2 regions of the Microbispora sp. NBC_01389 genome follow, and region 2 is predicted to be linked to the other one. Evidence: riboswitches for the same ligand, from Rfam matches in the RefSeq annotation. Region 2 holds a riboswitch; the other holds the start of a gene.
What was found. A riboswitch is a leader RNA that binds a small molecule or an ion and turns the genes downstream of it on or off. The one in region 2 is predicted to bind glycine.
Positions count from the first base shown of each region.

Region 1: another riboswitch for glycine. It lies ahead of gcvT (glycine cleavage system aminomethyltransferase GcvT); the one in region 2 lies ahead of gcvP (aminomethyl-transferring glycine dehydrogenase).

Region 1 covers NZ_CP109552.1:3,974,956-3,982,146, reverse strand. Annotated here, with positions in the region: gene OG344_RS17950 (ISAs1 family transposase) at 1-667, shown strand, start outside; gene OG344_RS17945 (BTAD domain-containing putative transcriptional regulator) at 681-1,181, shown strand; gene OG344_RS17940 (hypothetical protein) at 1,160-1,801, opposite strand; gene OG344_RS17935 (BTAD domain-containing putative transcriptional regulator) at 2,181-2,957, shown strand; gene OG344_RS17930 (hypothetical protein) at 3,010-3,240, shown strand; glycine riboswitch at 3,371-3,468, shown strand; gene gcvT (glycine cleavage system aminomethyltransferase GcvT) at 3,608-4,699, shown strand; gene gcvH (glycine cleavage system protein GcvH) at 4,696-5,085, shown strand; gene OG344_RS17915 (L-serine ammonia-lyase) at 5,120-6,493, shown strand; gene OG344_RS17910 (hypothetical protein) at 6,567-7,191, shown strand, end outside.
Region 2 covers NZ_CP109552.1:5,695,702-5,702,892, reverse strand. Annotated here, with positions in the region: gene gcvP (aminomethyl-transferring glycine dehydrogenase) at 1-2,289, opposite strand, end outside; glycine riboswitch at 2,470-2,562, opposite strand; gene OG344_RS25125 (MerR family transcriptional regulator) at 2,608-3,225, opposite strand; gene OG344_RS25120 (bifunctional nuclease family protein) at 3,381-3,851, opposite strand; gene OG344_RS25115 (MerR family transcriptional regulator) at 3,950-4,606, opposite strand; gene OG344_RS25110 (FHA domain-containing protein) at 4,626-5,129, opposite strand; gene OG344_RS25105 (sugar phosphate nucleotidyltransferase) at 5,363-7,191, opposite strand, start outside.

The sequences.
Region 1 (7,191 bases), 1.7 Mb from region 2:
GGTGGACGGTGCCAAGCCCCGTGAGACCATCACCGCCCGGGAACTGCTCAAACGCCTGGATCTGACCGGTACGGTCACCACCGCCGACGCACTGCACACCGTCAAGGCCACCGCCAAGGTGATCCACGCCCGGGGCGGCCACTACGTCCTGCCGGTCAAGGAGAACCGCAGCAAGCTGTTCGATGCCCTGGACGCGCTGCCCTGGAGGGACACCGAGATCGCCCACACCAGCACCGGCAAAGGCCACGGCAGGATCACCACCCGCACCATCCAGGTCCTGCCCGCTCCCGACGACCTCCCCTTCCCGCACGTCAGCCAGGTCTTCCTGATCGAACGGTACGTCACCGACCTGCACGGCAAACCGATCTCCGCCGTCGCCCAACTCGGCGTCACCAGCCTTAACCCCGACCAGGCCACCCCCACCCACCTGGCCGGATACGTCCAAGCACAGTGGGGCATCGAGGTGCTGCACCGGATCAGAGACACCCTCTACCGCGAGGACCGCTCCCGTACCCGCACCCGCTCCGGGCCCCGAGTAATGGCCTCCCTGCGCAACCTCGCCATCGGCGCCTTACGCCTCGCCGGCCGAACCGACATCACCGAAGCCACCCGCTGGGCCTGCCGCTACATGACCAGGCCGTTCACCATCCTCGGCCTAACAACATGATCTTGGAACGGCCGTGGCCTGTGTGGATGTCGAGAACTTCAATTCTCTGACAATGCGAGGAAGAACAGCTAGAGATAATCGGGATTACCACAATGCGGCCGAACTGCTGGAAGACGCCCTGCGGCTGTGGCGGGGCGACGCCCTCCTCGACCTCAGGCGCGTCGACGCACTCGCGGTGTGGGCCGACCGGCTCGACGAAGACCGGCGCACCGTCACCGAGGACCTGTTCGACGTACGGCTGGCACTCGGACAGCACCACGAGGTCGTCAGCGCCTTGACGCAGTGGGCCTCGACGCACCCGCTGCGTGAACGCCCCCACCAGCAGCTCATGCTCGCCCTGCACAGATCCGGCCGCACCCATGAGGCGTCCATGGCCTACCAGCGCCTCCACCGGACTCTTACCGACCAGATGGGCGCCGAACCCGCTCCCGGCACGCGCAAGCTCCACCAGCGCATCCTCGCCGACGACCCGGAGATCGGCGAGTCCCTCTCCTACATGTCCGGGGTCGTGTGACGGGCCGACCGGCCGCCCTTGGTCCCGCCGGGCGCCAGTTCGTGGGCGGATCGCACCGCCCAGAGGATGCTCGCCAGCGCGTTCAACCGGCCGAAGGTGAAGACGGGTGGATCGAGGATGCCGAAGTCGGGGAAGTTGTCCAGGCAGAAGCCGAACGCACCCACCACGACCGAGATCCAGCCCAGCACAACCGTGAGGGCGGACCACCGCCTCTCGCGCATCTGGGCCGCGACGACGGACGCCAGCCAGACGAACCCCAGGAACTGCAACAGCTTGAGCAGTGCGAGTGCCATGGCCCCGGCCATCGGCGGCAGGGCCGAGGCAACACCGAGCATTCGCAGGCACGTGGCGCCCGCGCCCGCCATTCCCGTCGTCAGCATCAGGGCCCGATGAAAGGAACCGGTTCTCCGGAGGACATCCGGAAACCGCAGCGTCACCCATCCCAGTAACAGCGCGGCGAGCAGGGCCACAACGCCGTAGGGAAGCGACACGAGGTTCGACACCAACACGCCCGTGGCCAGCGAGTAGAGGCTCCACCGTACGGCGCGCACGCGTGGGTCGCCGGCCATACCGGCGTCGCCGTCCTCCGGCCCATGTCGGCTGTCGCGGGAAACGTTCATCACTCTCCCAGGCAGTGTCAGGAGGTCCGGGAGAGCGACCTCGTGAGAGCCGTTCACCGGCCGCTCCGCCCGGCCCGGCAATCATGGCCCGACCGGGAGCCCACTTGCCGGTGTTTGCACCGACCCGTGGTGATTCTCGGTCATGTAACCGCTTTCATAACATGCACGTGCATGTTCGCTGGGCATTCATGACTTTACGGACCGCAATGCCGAGTGCCGAACAACGCATCTGCGGACGGCCGGAAAACGCGCAATTTTGACGAATGAAGCCGGAGAGGGATATCGTCAAACGCCGATCAAAGCCGCCGTCGTCGGCGCGTTCACGCTGCCTTGCGCGAGGGGAACCGTGTTATACGCCGTGCTCGGACCGTTTTCGGCCATGAACGACCGAGGAGACGCCATCGCCGGCCTCGCCGCGAGACATCGCCAGCTCCTGGCACTGCTCGTGCTCAATCCGAATATCGCGCTGCACCGGGACAAGCTCACCGGACTCCTGTGGAATGGCCGTCCCACCATTTCAGCGCCGCGCAATCTTACCACCTACGTCGCACAGGTGCGGCGGCGGCTCTCCCCTCGCGATCCCGGCCTTTCTCCGGTCCGTACGGTGAAGGGCGGATACCTTCTTTCCGTCCGGCCCGGGTCCGTGGACGTCGCAGAATTCAACCAATGGGCGGCGCAGGGCAGAATCGCTCGCGAGAATGGCGATTACCACAATGCGGCGCGGTTGTTGGAGAACGCGCTGCGCCTGTGGCGGGGCGACGCCCTCCTCGATGTGCGGCAGATCGACGGGCTCCGCGTGTGGGCCGAACGGCTCGACGAGGACCGGCGCGCGGTGACCGAGGACCTCTTCGACGTACGGCTGGCGCTCGGGCACCACCGCGAGATCGTCGGCGGCCTGGCCCAGTGGGCGACCCGGCACCCGCTGCGCGAACGCCCCCACCGGCAGCTCATGCTGGCCCTGCACCGGTCGGGCCGGACCCATGACGCCTCCGCCTCCTACCAGCGGCTGCGCCGCACCCTGGTCGACCGCCTCGGCACCGAGCCGTCCCCTGACACCCAGGCCCTCCACCAGCGGATCCTCACCGGCGACGCCTTGAACGCCTTTCCCGCCCGCGGCCACACAACCCCGAGGGGGGTCACTCCGAGCGCAAATTAGGTCACCCAATGTGACACAAGACCTGCGCGCGACGTCCACGTACAGTGACAATATGGCTGTGCTGACGATCGAGCTTGATCCGACGACTGAGCAGATCCTGGCCCGGCTGACAGCCGACGGACGGTCGGCCACAGATGTGGTGCGGGAGGCCATCAGGCTCGCCGACCGTCTCCGCTGGCTGGAGCAGGCCCGCGCGGACGCGGAGAGGCTTGGCAAGGACCCGGACGACCTCGCCGAGGTCCGCGCGATCCGCCAGGAGCTTGGGCATCCGGATGCGTGGTGACGCCCGACACGGCCTGTTGCATCGCTAGCCCAACGCTAGGGGTACGAATGGGCGCCGCGGGTGGGACAAAGCGGGTGACGTGGCAGGTTACGGGGACGGCGGCGAACCCACTAGGCTGGCAGCTCACCGATGATCCCGTGCGGGAGAGCGTCCTGGCAGCCGGTCAGGGCCCCTGAAGGAGCAAGCCCTCCCCGCGAACCTCTCAAGGCAAAGGACCGCGCGGGCCAGGTGACCTCTGGAAAGAAGGCCGTGAGGCCTCGCCGAAGGTGAAAGTCCGGCAAAGATCGGACGAAGCTCTCAGGCGCCGATGACAGAGGGGGAGGATGCCCGATAGTTCAGTGCAGCATCCGTCCTTTCCGAGGTCCTCATGTCCCGATCCACCCCGCTTCGCGGGGTTCACGAACGCCTTGGCGCGACCCTGACCGACTTCGCCGGATGGCAGATGCCGTTGCGGTACGGCAGCGAGTCGGCCGAGCACAACGCGGTGCGCACGGCCGCGGGGCTGTTCGACCTGTCCCACATGGGGGAGATCTTCGTCACCGGCCCGCAGGCGGGCGAGGCGCTCGACCACGCGCTGGTGGGCCACCTGAGCATCCTCGGCCCCGGCCGCGCCCGTTACACGATGATCGTGAACGAGGACGGCGGCATCCTCGACGACCTCATCGTCTACCGCCTCGACGAGGACCGGTACATGGTCGTCGCCAATGCCTCCAACTACGCCGTCGCGGCGCGCGAGCTGGCCGCCCGGTCCGAGGGGTACGACGCGCGGGTGACGGACCGGTCCGACGAGTACGCGCTGGTGGCCGTGCAGGGGCCGCGCGCCGCCGAGATCCTGCGCGGGCTGACCGACGCGGATGTCGACGGCCTGAAGTACTACGCCATCCTCCCCGGTGTCGTCGCCGGGGCGCCCGCCATGATCGCGCGGACGGGCTACACCGGCGAGGACGGCTTCGAGCTGTTCGTCCTCAACGAGCACGCCGTACCCCTGTGGGACGCGCTCGCCGAGGCGGGCCGCGACCTCGGGCTCGTCCCCGCGGGGCTGTCGGCCCGCGACACGCTGCGCCTTGAGGCCGGCATGCCGCTCTACGGCAACGAGCTGACCTCCTCGGCCACCCCGTTCGACGCCGGTCTCGGCCGGATCGTCCGCTTCGACAAGCCGGGCGACTTCGTGGGCCGGTCCGCCCTGGAGCGGGCCGCGCGGAACGGCGCCACGCGGCGGCTGGTCGGGCTGGTCGCCCGCGGCCGCCGGGTGCCCCGCCACGGCTATCCCGTCACCCGGGAGGGCGCCGTCGTCGGCGAGGTGACCAGCGGCGCGCCGTCGCAGTCCCTCGGCAAGCCGATCGCCATGGCGTACGTCACCGAGGACGCCCTCCGCGAGGGCGGCCTGACGGTCGGCATCCGGGGCAGCCATGAACCGGTCGACGTCGTCGATCTGCCTTTCTACAGGAGGAGCAAGTGAGCACCATTCCCGAGGACCTGAGCTACACCAAGGAGCACGAGTGGGTGGCCGGGATCGATGACGGCCTCACCGTGACGGTGGGCATCACGGCGTACGCCGCCGGACAGCTCGGCGACGTGGTCTACGTGCAGGTGCCGGAGGCGGGCACGACGGTGGCGGCCGGTGACGCGGTCGGCGAGGTCGAGTCGACCAAGTCGGTGAGCGACATCTTCGCCCCGGTCGCCGGCGAGATCGTCGAGACCAACGCCGCCGTCGTGGACGACCCCTCCCTGGTCAACACCGATCCCTACGGCGACGGCTGGCTGTTCCGCGTGCGCCTGGAGGGGGAGCCGGAGGACCTGCTGTCCGCCGCCGAGTACGGCACGCTCACCTCCGGCGAGTCCTGACGGCCCCGGCCGGGCACGGGAAAGGCGACGATCAATGGCGATCAGCGTCTTCGACCTGTTCAAGGTGGGGATCGGGCCGTCCAGCTCGCACACGGGCGGCCCGATGGCCGCGGCGCACAGGTTCGCCCGCGGGCTGCACGAGGACGGGCTGCTGGAGAAGGTCACCCGGGTCGAGGCCGTCCTGTACGGCTCGCTCGGGCTGACCGGCAAGGGCCACGGCAGCGACAAGGCGGTCCTGCTCGGCCTGTCCGGCGACAAGCCCGAACTGGTCGACGTCGACACCGCCGACGAACGGCTGGCCGCGATGCGGGCGAGCGGCACGGTGACGCTGCACGGCCTCCGGGAGATCCCGTTCGTCGTCGGCGAGCACCTCGTCTTCGAGCGCAAGGTGTCGCTCCCCCACCACCCGAACGGCATGCGGTTCACGGCGTACGCCGGCGACGCCGTGCTGCGCGAGAAGGTGTACTACTCGGTCGGCGGCGGCTTCGTGGTGGACGAGAACGCCACCGGCGCCGACCGGATCAAGCCCGACGACACGGCGCTGCCGTACCCCTTCACGACCGGGCGGGAACTGCTCGCGCACTGCGCGGAGACCGGCCTGTCGATCTCCGGGCTCATGATGGAGAACGAGCAGGCCTTCGGCCGTACGCCGGAGGAGATCCGGGCCCGCCTGCTGCACCTGTGGGAGGTCATGGCCGAGTGCGTGCGGCGCGGGACCTCCCGCGAGGGCGTCCTGCCCGGCGGGCTCAAGGTGCGGCGCCGGGCGCACCAGCTCCACCGCAAGCTGCGGGGCGAGGCCGAGGGGGCCGACCCGCTGCGGGCGATGGACTGGATCACGCTGTTCGCGCTGGCCGTGAACGAGGAGAACGCGGCGGGCGGCCGGGTCGTCACCGCCCCCACCAACGGCGCCGCCGGGATCATCCCGGCCGTCCTCTCCTACTACCTGCGGTTCCTGCCGGGCGCCGGCGAGGACGGCGTCGTCCGGTTCCTGCTCACCGCGGGCGCGATCGGCGTGCTGTTCAAGGAGAACGCCTCCATCTCCGGCGCGGAGGTCGGCTGTCAGGGCGAGGTCGGCTCCGCCTGCTCGATGGCCGCTGCGGGCCTCACCGAGGCCCTCGGCGGCACCCCCGAGCAGGTGGAGAACGCGGCGGAGATCGGCATCGAGCACAACCTCGGTCTGACCTGCGACCCGATCGGCGGCCTGGTCCAGATCCCGTGCATCGAGCGCAACGCCGTCGCCTCGATCAAGGCGGTCACCGCCGCGCGCATCGCGCTGCGCGGGGACGGCCGGCACTTCGTGCCGCTCGACAAGGCCATCAAGACGATGCGCGACACGGGCAGGGACATGCTCGACAAATACAAGGAGACCTCGCGCGGCGGCCTCGCCGTCAACGTCATCGAATGCTGACCGCGCTCGCCTCATGCGTGCGGAGGACGCCCAATAGGGTGGTGCCCTCGCCGACGAGGAGGAGGGCCGTCACGTGAGGTGGCGCGAGGCGCTGCGCCCGCATCGGGCGTTCCTGGTCCTGCTGGCGGCGGGCGCCGCCCTGCGCGCGCTCGCCGTGCTCGGCTACCGGCCCGCGCTGTGGTTCTGGGCCGACTCGTTCGCCTATCTCAGCTCCGCCCTCGACCTGCGGCCCCTGCCCTCCCGGCCGTCCGGTTACTCGCTGTTCCTGTGGGCGCTGAGCCCCCTGCACAGCGTCACCGCGGTCGTGGTCGTCCAGCACCTGCTCGGCCTCGGCATGGCGGTCTGCGTCTACGCCCTGCTGCGCCGCCGTACGCGGCTGCCGGGCTGGGGCGCGGCCCTCGCCGCCGCGCCGGTGCTGCTCGACGTCCACCAGATCCAGCTCGAACACCTGGTCATGGCGGACCTGCTGTTCACCGCCCTGGTCGTGGCCGCCGTGACGATCCTGCTGTGGCGGCCCCGGCCGGGCGGGTGGTCCGTCGTCGCGGCGCTGCTGCTGCTCGGGCTGGCGGCGGTCACCCGGACCCTCGGGCTGCCGCTGATCGCGCTCGCGCTGCTCCCCGTGCTGTTCGCCCGGCGCTGGCGGCCCGCGCTCGCCGGGCTCGCCGCCGCCTCGGCCGTCCTCGGCGGGTACGCCGTCT
Region 2 (7,191 bases):
CTCGGTGGCCTGGCGGAGGCCGTCGCCGCCCATCATCCGGACGTACGCCCAGGAGATCGGCAGGATGCCCGCCGAGCCGTACGGCGCGGCCGACACGTGCGCGGGCAGGTGCTCCGCGAGGTGGGCCTTGACCGCGACCGGGCCGACGCCGGGCCCGCCGCCGCCGTGCGGGATGCAGAAGGTCTTGTGCAGGTTCAGGTGGGAGACGTCCGCGCCGAACTCGCCCAGCCGGGCCAGGCCGACCAGCGCGTTGAGGTTGGCCCCGTCCACGTAGACCTGCCCGCCGGCCTCGTGGACCCGCTCGCAGATCTCGACGATCGTCTCCTCGTACACGCCGTGGGTGGACGGGTACGTCACCATGATCGCGGCGAGCGTGTCGCGGTGCTTGCCGATCTTCGCGGCGAGGTCGGCGAGGTCGACGTTGCCGCTCTCGTCGCAGGCCACCACGACGACCCGCATGCCCGCCATGACGGCGCTGGCGGCGTTGGTGCCGTGGGCGGACGACGGGATGAGGCAGACGTCGCGGCCGTCCTCGCCCCGGGAGCGGTGATAGGCCCTGATCGCCAGCAGCCCGGCGAACTCGCCCTGCGAGCCGGCGTTGGGCTGGATCGACACCCGGTCGTAGCCGGTGACCTCGGCCAGCCAGCCCTCCAGGGCCGCGATCAGCTCGGCGTACCCCTCGGCCTGCTCCGCCGGCGCGAACGGGTGGATCGCGGCGAACTCCGGCCAGGTGACCGGCTCCATCTCGGTGGTCGCGTTGAGTTTCATCGTGCAGGAGCCCAGCGGGATCATCGACCGGTCGAGCGCGACGTCCCTGTCCTGCAGGCGCCGCAGGTAGCGCAGCATGGCCGTCTCGGAGCGGTGGGAGTGGAAGACCCGGTGGGTGAGGAAGCCGGAGGTCCGCTGCAGGCCCGCGGGAATCGCGTCGGAGGTCGCCCGGTCGATGTCCTCCACCACGGTCCCCGGCACGCCGAAGGCCTCCCAGACAGCCCGCAGGTGGGCGACGGCGGTCTTCTCGTCGCAGGCCACGCCGACATGGTCGGCGTCCGCCAGGCGGAGGTTGACGCCCCGCTCGGCGGCGGCGGCCACGACCCGCTCCGCCCGGCCCGGCACGCGGGCGAGCACGGTGTCGAAGAACTCGTCGTGGACGATCTTCACGCCCCCCTCGCGCAGCCCGGCGGCGAGGACGGCCGCGTGCCGGTGCGCCCGCTGGGCGATCCTCCGGAGGCCGTCCGGGCCGTGGTAGACGGCGTACATCGAGGCCATGACGGCGAGCAGGACCTGCGCGGTACAGATGTTGCTGGTGGCCCTCTCCCGCCGGATGTGCTGCTCGCGGGTCTGCAGGGCCAGCCGGTAGGCCGTACGGCCGTCGGCGTCCACCGAGACGCCGACCAGGCGGCCCGGCATCTGCCGCTGCAGGCCCTCGCGGACCGCCATGTAGGCCGCGTGGGGGCCGCCGTAGCCCAGCGGGACGCCGAAGCGCTGGGAGGAGCCGACGGCGATGTCGGCGCCCTGCTCGCCCGGGGGTTCCAGCAGGGTCAGGGCCAGCAGGTCGGCCGACGCGACGAGCAGCGCGCCGGCGGCGTGCGCCCGCCCGGCCAGCGCCCGGAAGGACGCCACGCGGCCGCTCGCGCCCGGATACTGGACGAGGACGCCGAAGCACTCGGGCAGGTCGCCGACGAGGTCCGACTCCACCAGCGTGATGCCGAGCGGCTCCGCGCGGGTCGCCAGCACGGCCTTGGTCTGCGGCAGCGCGTCGGCGTCGACCACGAAGACGTCCGCCCCGACCTTGCTCGCGCGCCGCGCCAGCGTCATCGCCTCGGCCGCGGCGGTCGCCTCGTCCAGCAGGGACGCGCCCGCGACGTCGAGGCCGGTGAGGTCCGACACGACCGTCTGGAAGTTCAGCAGGGCCTCCAGCCGCCCCTGCGAGATCTCCGGCTGGTAAGGCGTGTACGCGGTGTACCAGCCCGGGTTCTCCAGCACGTTGCGGAGGACGACCCCCGGAGTGATCGTGTCGTGGTACCCCAGGCCGATCATCGGGGTCAGCACCCGGTTGCGGGCGGCGATCGCGCGCAGCTCGGCCAGCGCCTCGGCCTCCCCCGCCGCCTCGGGCAGGTTCAGCGGGCTCCGCGTGCGGATCGCCTCGGGCACGGCCACGGCGAGCAGGTCGGCCGTCGACTCGTAGCCGACGGCCTCCAGCATGCGGGAGCGGTCGGTGTCGGAAGGACCGATGTGGCGGGTCGCGAAGGGCGGGGCGGAAAGATCCTCAAGCGTCGAGCGGTCGGTCATGACAGGGGCCTCCTGGGCGGGTCGAGACCTGCGGCGACCGCCTCGCGCCCGTGGGCGCGACCGGTCGTGATGCGGTCTCCCCCTCTGTCATCGGACCTGAGAGCTTCACCGGGCCGCCCGGCCCGGCTTTCCCCTTCGGTGAGGCGCCGCCTGGCCGGCGGGCCTGCTTTTCAGAGTCGCCTCGTCCGTGCGGTACGGATGCCTGAGAGTTTCCGGGGAGGTTTGCTCCTTCGGCGCCCCTGCAACTTCAGGGGTCTCTCCCGCACGAGGTCGTCGGCCGTGTCCACTCTACCCGGTTACTTCCGTTGTACCCGTTTCTCAGCCGGTCTTGCGGGCCTTCCTGCGGCGGGCCAGCTCGTCGGCGGGATGGTCTCCCTCCGCATCCGGGGCGGACTCCGCGCGCTCACCCGGCAGCTCGGCCAGGGAGCCCTCCACCTCCCGCCAGACCCGCCCGAGTGCGATGCCGAACACGCCCTGGCCGCCCTGCAGCAGGTCGATCACCTCGTCGGCGCTGGTGCACTCGTAGACGCTCACGCCGTCGCTCATCAGGGTGATCTGAGCCAGGTCGTTGACGCCGCGGTCGCGCAGGTGCCGTACGGCGGTGCGGATCTGCTGGAGGGAGACCCCGGTGTCGAGGAGACGTTTGACGACCTTCAGGACGAGGATGTCGCGGAAGCTGTAGAGTCGCTGCGAACCGGACCCCTGAGCTGCTCTTATGGTCGGGAGCACCAGTTCGGTCCGGGCCCAGTAGTCGAGCTGCCGGTAGGTGATCCCGGCCGCCGCGCACGCCGTCGGCCCGCGGTACCCGATGTTCTCGGGCAGCGCCGTCGGCTGCTCGTCGAACAGCAGACCCTGTTCACCGGCGCGCTCGCGTGCCGCCCGCCGAACCGGGTCGTGCTGGCCGGCCGGCCTACCCTCGCCGCTGCTGACCGCCACTGCGGACCTCCGGCTTTCTCTCATCCCACGGTCTGATCTGGGGGTTCGCGAATTACAACCGTGGTTTCCCTTGCACCGTAGGACCGGGGGCATCGTCAGTCAACGACCCCGTCCGGCGCGTCGTGAAGCGTAATTTCCCGAAATCGTGCGGCACGTCAGCCCGCTCGCCCGAAGTCTTCCGGTGTGATTTTGTCCAGGAACTCGCGGAACTTCTCCACTTCGTCCTCCTGGTCGTCGGGCATGCTCACACCCGCCTCCTGGATCACGTCCTCACTCGCGTAGATCGTCGCTCCCGTACGCAACGCCAGCGCGATCGAGTCCGAAGGGCGGGCGCTCACCTCGACCCCGTTCGAGAACACCAGGTCGGCGAAGAAGATCCCGTCACGGAGCGCGACGATGTTGACGGTGCGCAACCGCACCCCCAGCGCCTCAAGCACATCGCGGAACAGGTCGTGGGTCAGCGGCCTGGGCGGGGGCTCCTCCGCCTGGGCCAGCGCGATGGCGGTCGCCTCGGTCATGCCTATCCAGATCGGCAGGTACCGATCACCGCTCGCCTCCTTCAGGAGCACGATCGGCTGGTTTGTGGGCATCTCAACGCGAACCCCCACGACCTCCATCTGCAACACGGGCGGCTCCGTCTCAAGCGTCGCGGCATATCACCAGGCATTCAACGTAACACCCGCCAGGGAGCGGATGTGCCGGTCACTGCCCCATCAGCCCACCACTACCGGCCCAGAACGCCACGAACGCTACTACGCAGCAACGCATTGTGCAGTTCCTGGAGAAGCCCGGACATCTCGCGGGCGGTCTCGTCGGCCTCCGCGATCGCTCCGGTCGCCTTACGGCGCAGCACGGGCGCCACCGCCTGCTCGATCAGGCCGGCCTCCCGCTCCACCAGCGCCCGCACCGCCCGGAGATGCCGCGCCCGCAGGCCGAACCGCGCGAGCGCCCCCACGCTGCGCGCGATCTCCAGCGCCTCGCCGTCGTAGCGGCGGGCGACCGGTGCGACCAGGCCGAAGCTCTCCAGCTCGGCCAGGATCTCCTCGTCGATGCCCGCGGCCTCGATGAGCTCGTCCCTGCTGAGACGCACCGCCGGCGGGCCGTCGGAGACGCCCTGCGGGCGCGCCGCCTGACCGTCCAGCTGATCCTTGATCACCCGGAGCGGCAGGTACTGGTCACGCTGCGCCCGCAGGATGTACCGCAGGCGCTCAACGTCGTTGTAGGTGAACTTGCGGTAGCCCGAGGGGCTCCGCTGGGGCTCGATCAGCCCCTCGCCCTCCAGGAACCGGATCTTGGAGACGGTCACGTCCGGGAACTCGGCCTGCAGCAGGCCGAGCACCTCTCCGATGCTCATGAACGCCCGTACGGCCTGTGCGCTCATGACTTCTCCTCCTCACCGATCACAGCCCTCCAGGACCACGCGTGAGGAACACCAGCCGGAACTTGCCGATCTGCACCTCGTCGCCGCCCTGCAACGGGGACTCCTCGATGCGTTCCCGGTTGACGTAGGTGCCGTTCAGGCTCCCCACGTCGCGGACCGTGAACTGGCCGCCGCGGCGGTAGAACTCGACGTGCCTCCTGGACACGGTTACATCGTCCAGGAAAATGTCGCTTTCCGGGTGGCGACCCGCCGTGGTGAGATCACTGTCGAGCAGAAAACGGCTGCCCGCGTTCGGGCCGCGCATGACCACCAGGAGAGCCGTGCCGGGCGGCATCTGCTCGATCGCCGACCGGTCCGGCAGCAGCGTCTGGCCCGTCTCCGCCTCCAGCGCCTCCAGAGAGATCGTCGAGGTGGTGTCGGCTGCGACGGGCGCCGGAGCGCTCAGCGGCGAACCGCACCTTGAACAGAAACGGGCATCCTCGGGGTTGGCATGACCGCACTGCGTGCAGTAGACGCTGGGCATCGAACGGCTCGGCCTCTCTCACGACTTGCTTGGGACTGGCTCAACTGCTCTGGCTCAAACTGCGAATGCCGCAACTTACGCTGATCAGGCACAAAGGTCAAGAAGCGCGCCTGGGCGTGGACTGACCAACGCTACAGCCCACGGAGGTTCAAGGTCCATCCCGACACAGGCATCCCCCACATCCCATCCTGATCACGAAAGAGGGAGCAGAGGTTAGCAGGGGTCAGCAGGGCTCAGCAGGAGCCGGCGGCCTGCTCGACCACGTGGGCCCAGCGTTCCAGGAGGGCCTGGGCGCCGTCCACGTCGTGGCCCTCGGCCCACAGGTGGGTGACGGCCTCGGCGGGGTCGGGCAGCACGAGCGCCCAGCTTCCGTCCTCCTCGACGACGCGGACGCCGTCGGTGGTGTCCAGGCGGTGGCCCTCGGCGGCCTCGACGACCGAGCGCATCACGGCCCCCTTGTGCGCCCACGGCGTCGGCACGGTCCGCTTCAGCAGCCTGGCCTCCGGGATGCGGGCGTCGATCTGGCTGAGCGACAGCCGGGTGCGCGCGACCAGGCCGAGCAGGCGCAGGAACACCGCCAGGCCGTCCAGGGTCGGCCCGAACTCCGGGACGATGAAGCCGCCCCGCCCGTCGCCCGCGAAGATCGTGTCGGGGTGCCGGGCCGCCCGGGTCAGCGTGTCGAGGCTGGTGGCCGTCCAGTCGACCTGCACGCCGTGGAAGCGGCACACCATCTCCGCCACCCTGGTCGTGGTGACCGGCAGCGCCACCCGGCCGCCGCGCCGCTCGGCCGCGACCAGGTCGAGCACGACGAGCAGCGCCCGCTCCTCGCTGATGAGCTGGCCCATCTCGTCGACCAGCGAGACCCGCTCCCCCACCGGGTCGAACCGTACGCCGAAGGCGGCCCGGGCGGAGGCGACCAGGTCCGCCAGGCGCTGCAGGTCGCGGCGGCGCTCGGCGAGGGTCTCGGTGGGCGAGGCGTCGTCGAGGCGGTTGTTCACGGTCAGCACGTCGACCCCGGCCCGGCCGAGCAGGCTGGGCAGCACGAGCGAGGACGTGCCGCCGGCGCAGTCGACCACGACCTTCATCTCGGCGTCCTTCACGCCGTACATGTCGACGCAGGCCAGCAGTTCCCTGGCGTAGGTGTCGACGGCCCTGGCCGGGAACGTCAGCTCGGCGATCTCGCCGGGGAAGGCCCGCCGGTACTCCTGCCGGGTGAAGACCCGCTCCAGCTTGCGCTGCGCCGCCTGCGACAGGTCAGAGCCCGTCTCGTCCATGAACACGATGTCCACGCTCTGCGGGTCGCCCGCGGTCGTGCGCAGGAAGATGCCGCCCTTGACGTTCTCGCGGGAGGTGTTGAACCGGGCCACCGGCAGGGCGGCGGCCTCCAGGTCGACGACGTTGATCGCGCTGGAGTTCAGCGCGCTGATCACCGCGCGCTTCAGCGCCCGCGCCGCGCGTGAGGCGTCGCGGGCGGTGACCACCGTGTCGCCCTTCTTCAGGGTCGTCGCGTACGCGCTGGCGAGCCGTACGCACAGCTCGGGGGTGATCTCCACGTTGACCAGCCCGGAGACGCCCCGGGGGCCGAACAGGCTGCGCTGGCCGCGCGACTCCCAGATCACGCTGGTGTTGACGACGGTGCCGGCCTCGATCGTCTTGAACGGGTAGATCTTCACCCCGGAGGAGACGTACGCCTCGGCCTCGATGACGCAATCGTCACCGACGACGGCGTTCTCCTCGATCCGGGCGCCGGTCATGACGTCGGTGTTCTTGCCGATCACGCACCCGCGCAGGTGCGCGGCGGGGCCGACGTACACGTTGTCGCTGACCACCGCGCGGTGCAGGAAGGCGCCCTCCTTGACCACCGCGTTGCTGCCGAGCACGGTGTACTCCCGCAGCTCGGCCCCGGCCTCGACCTTGGCGTAGTCGCCGATGTAGAGGGGCCCCTTGAGCACCGCCTCGGGGTCGACGGAGGCGCCCTCGGCGACCCACACGCCCGGGGCCAGCTCGAAGGCGTCGAAGTCGACCTTGACCTTGCCCTCCAGCACGTCGGCCTGCGCCTTGA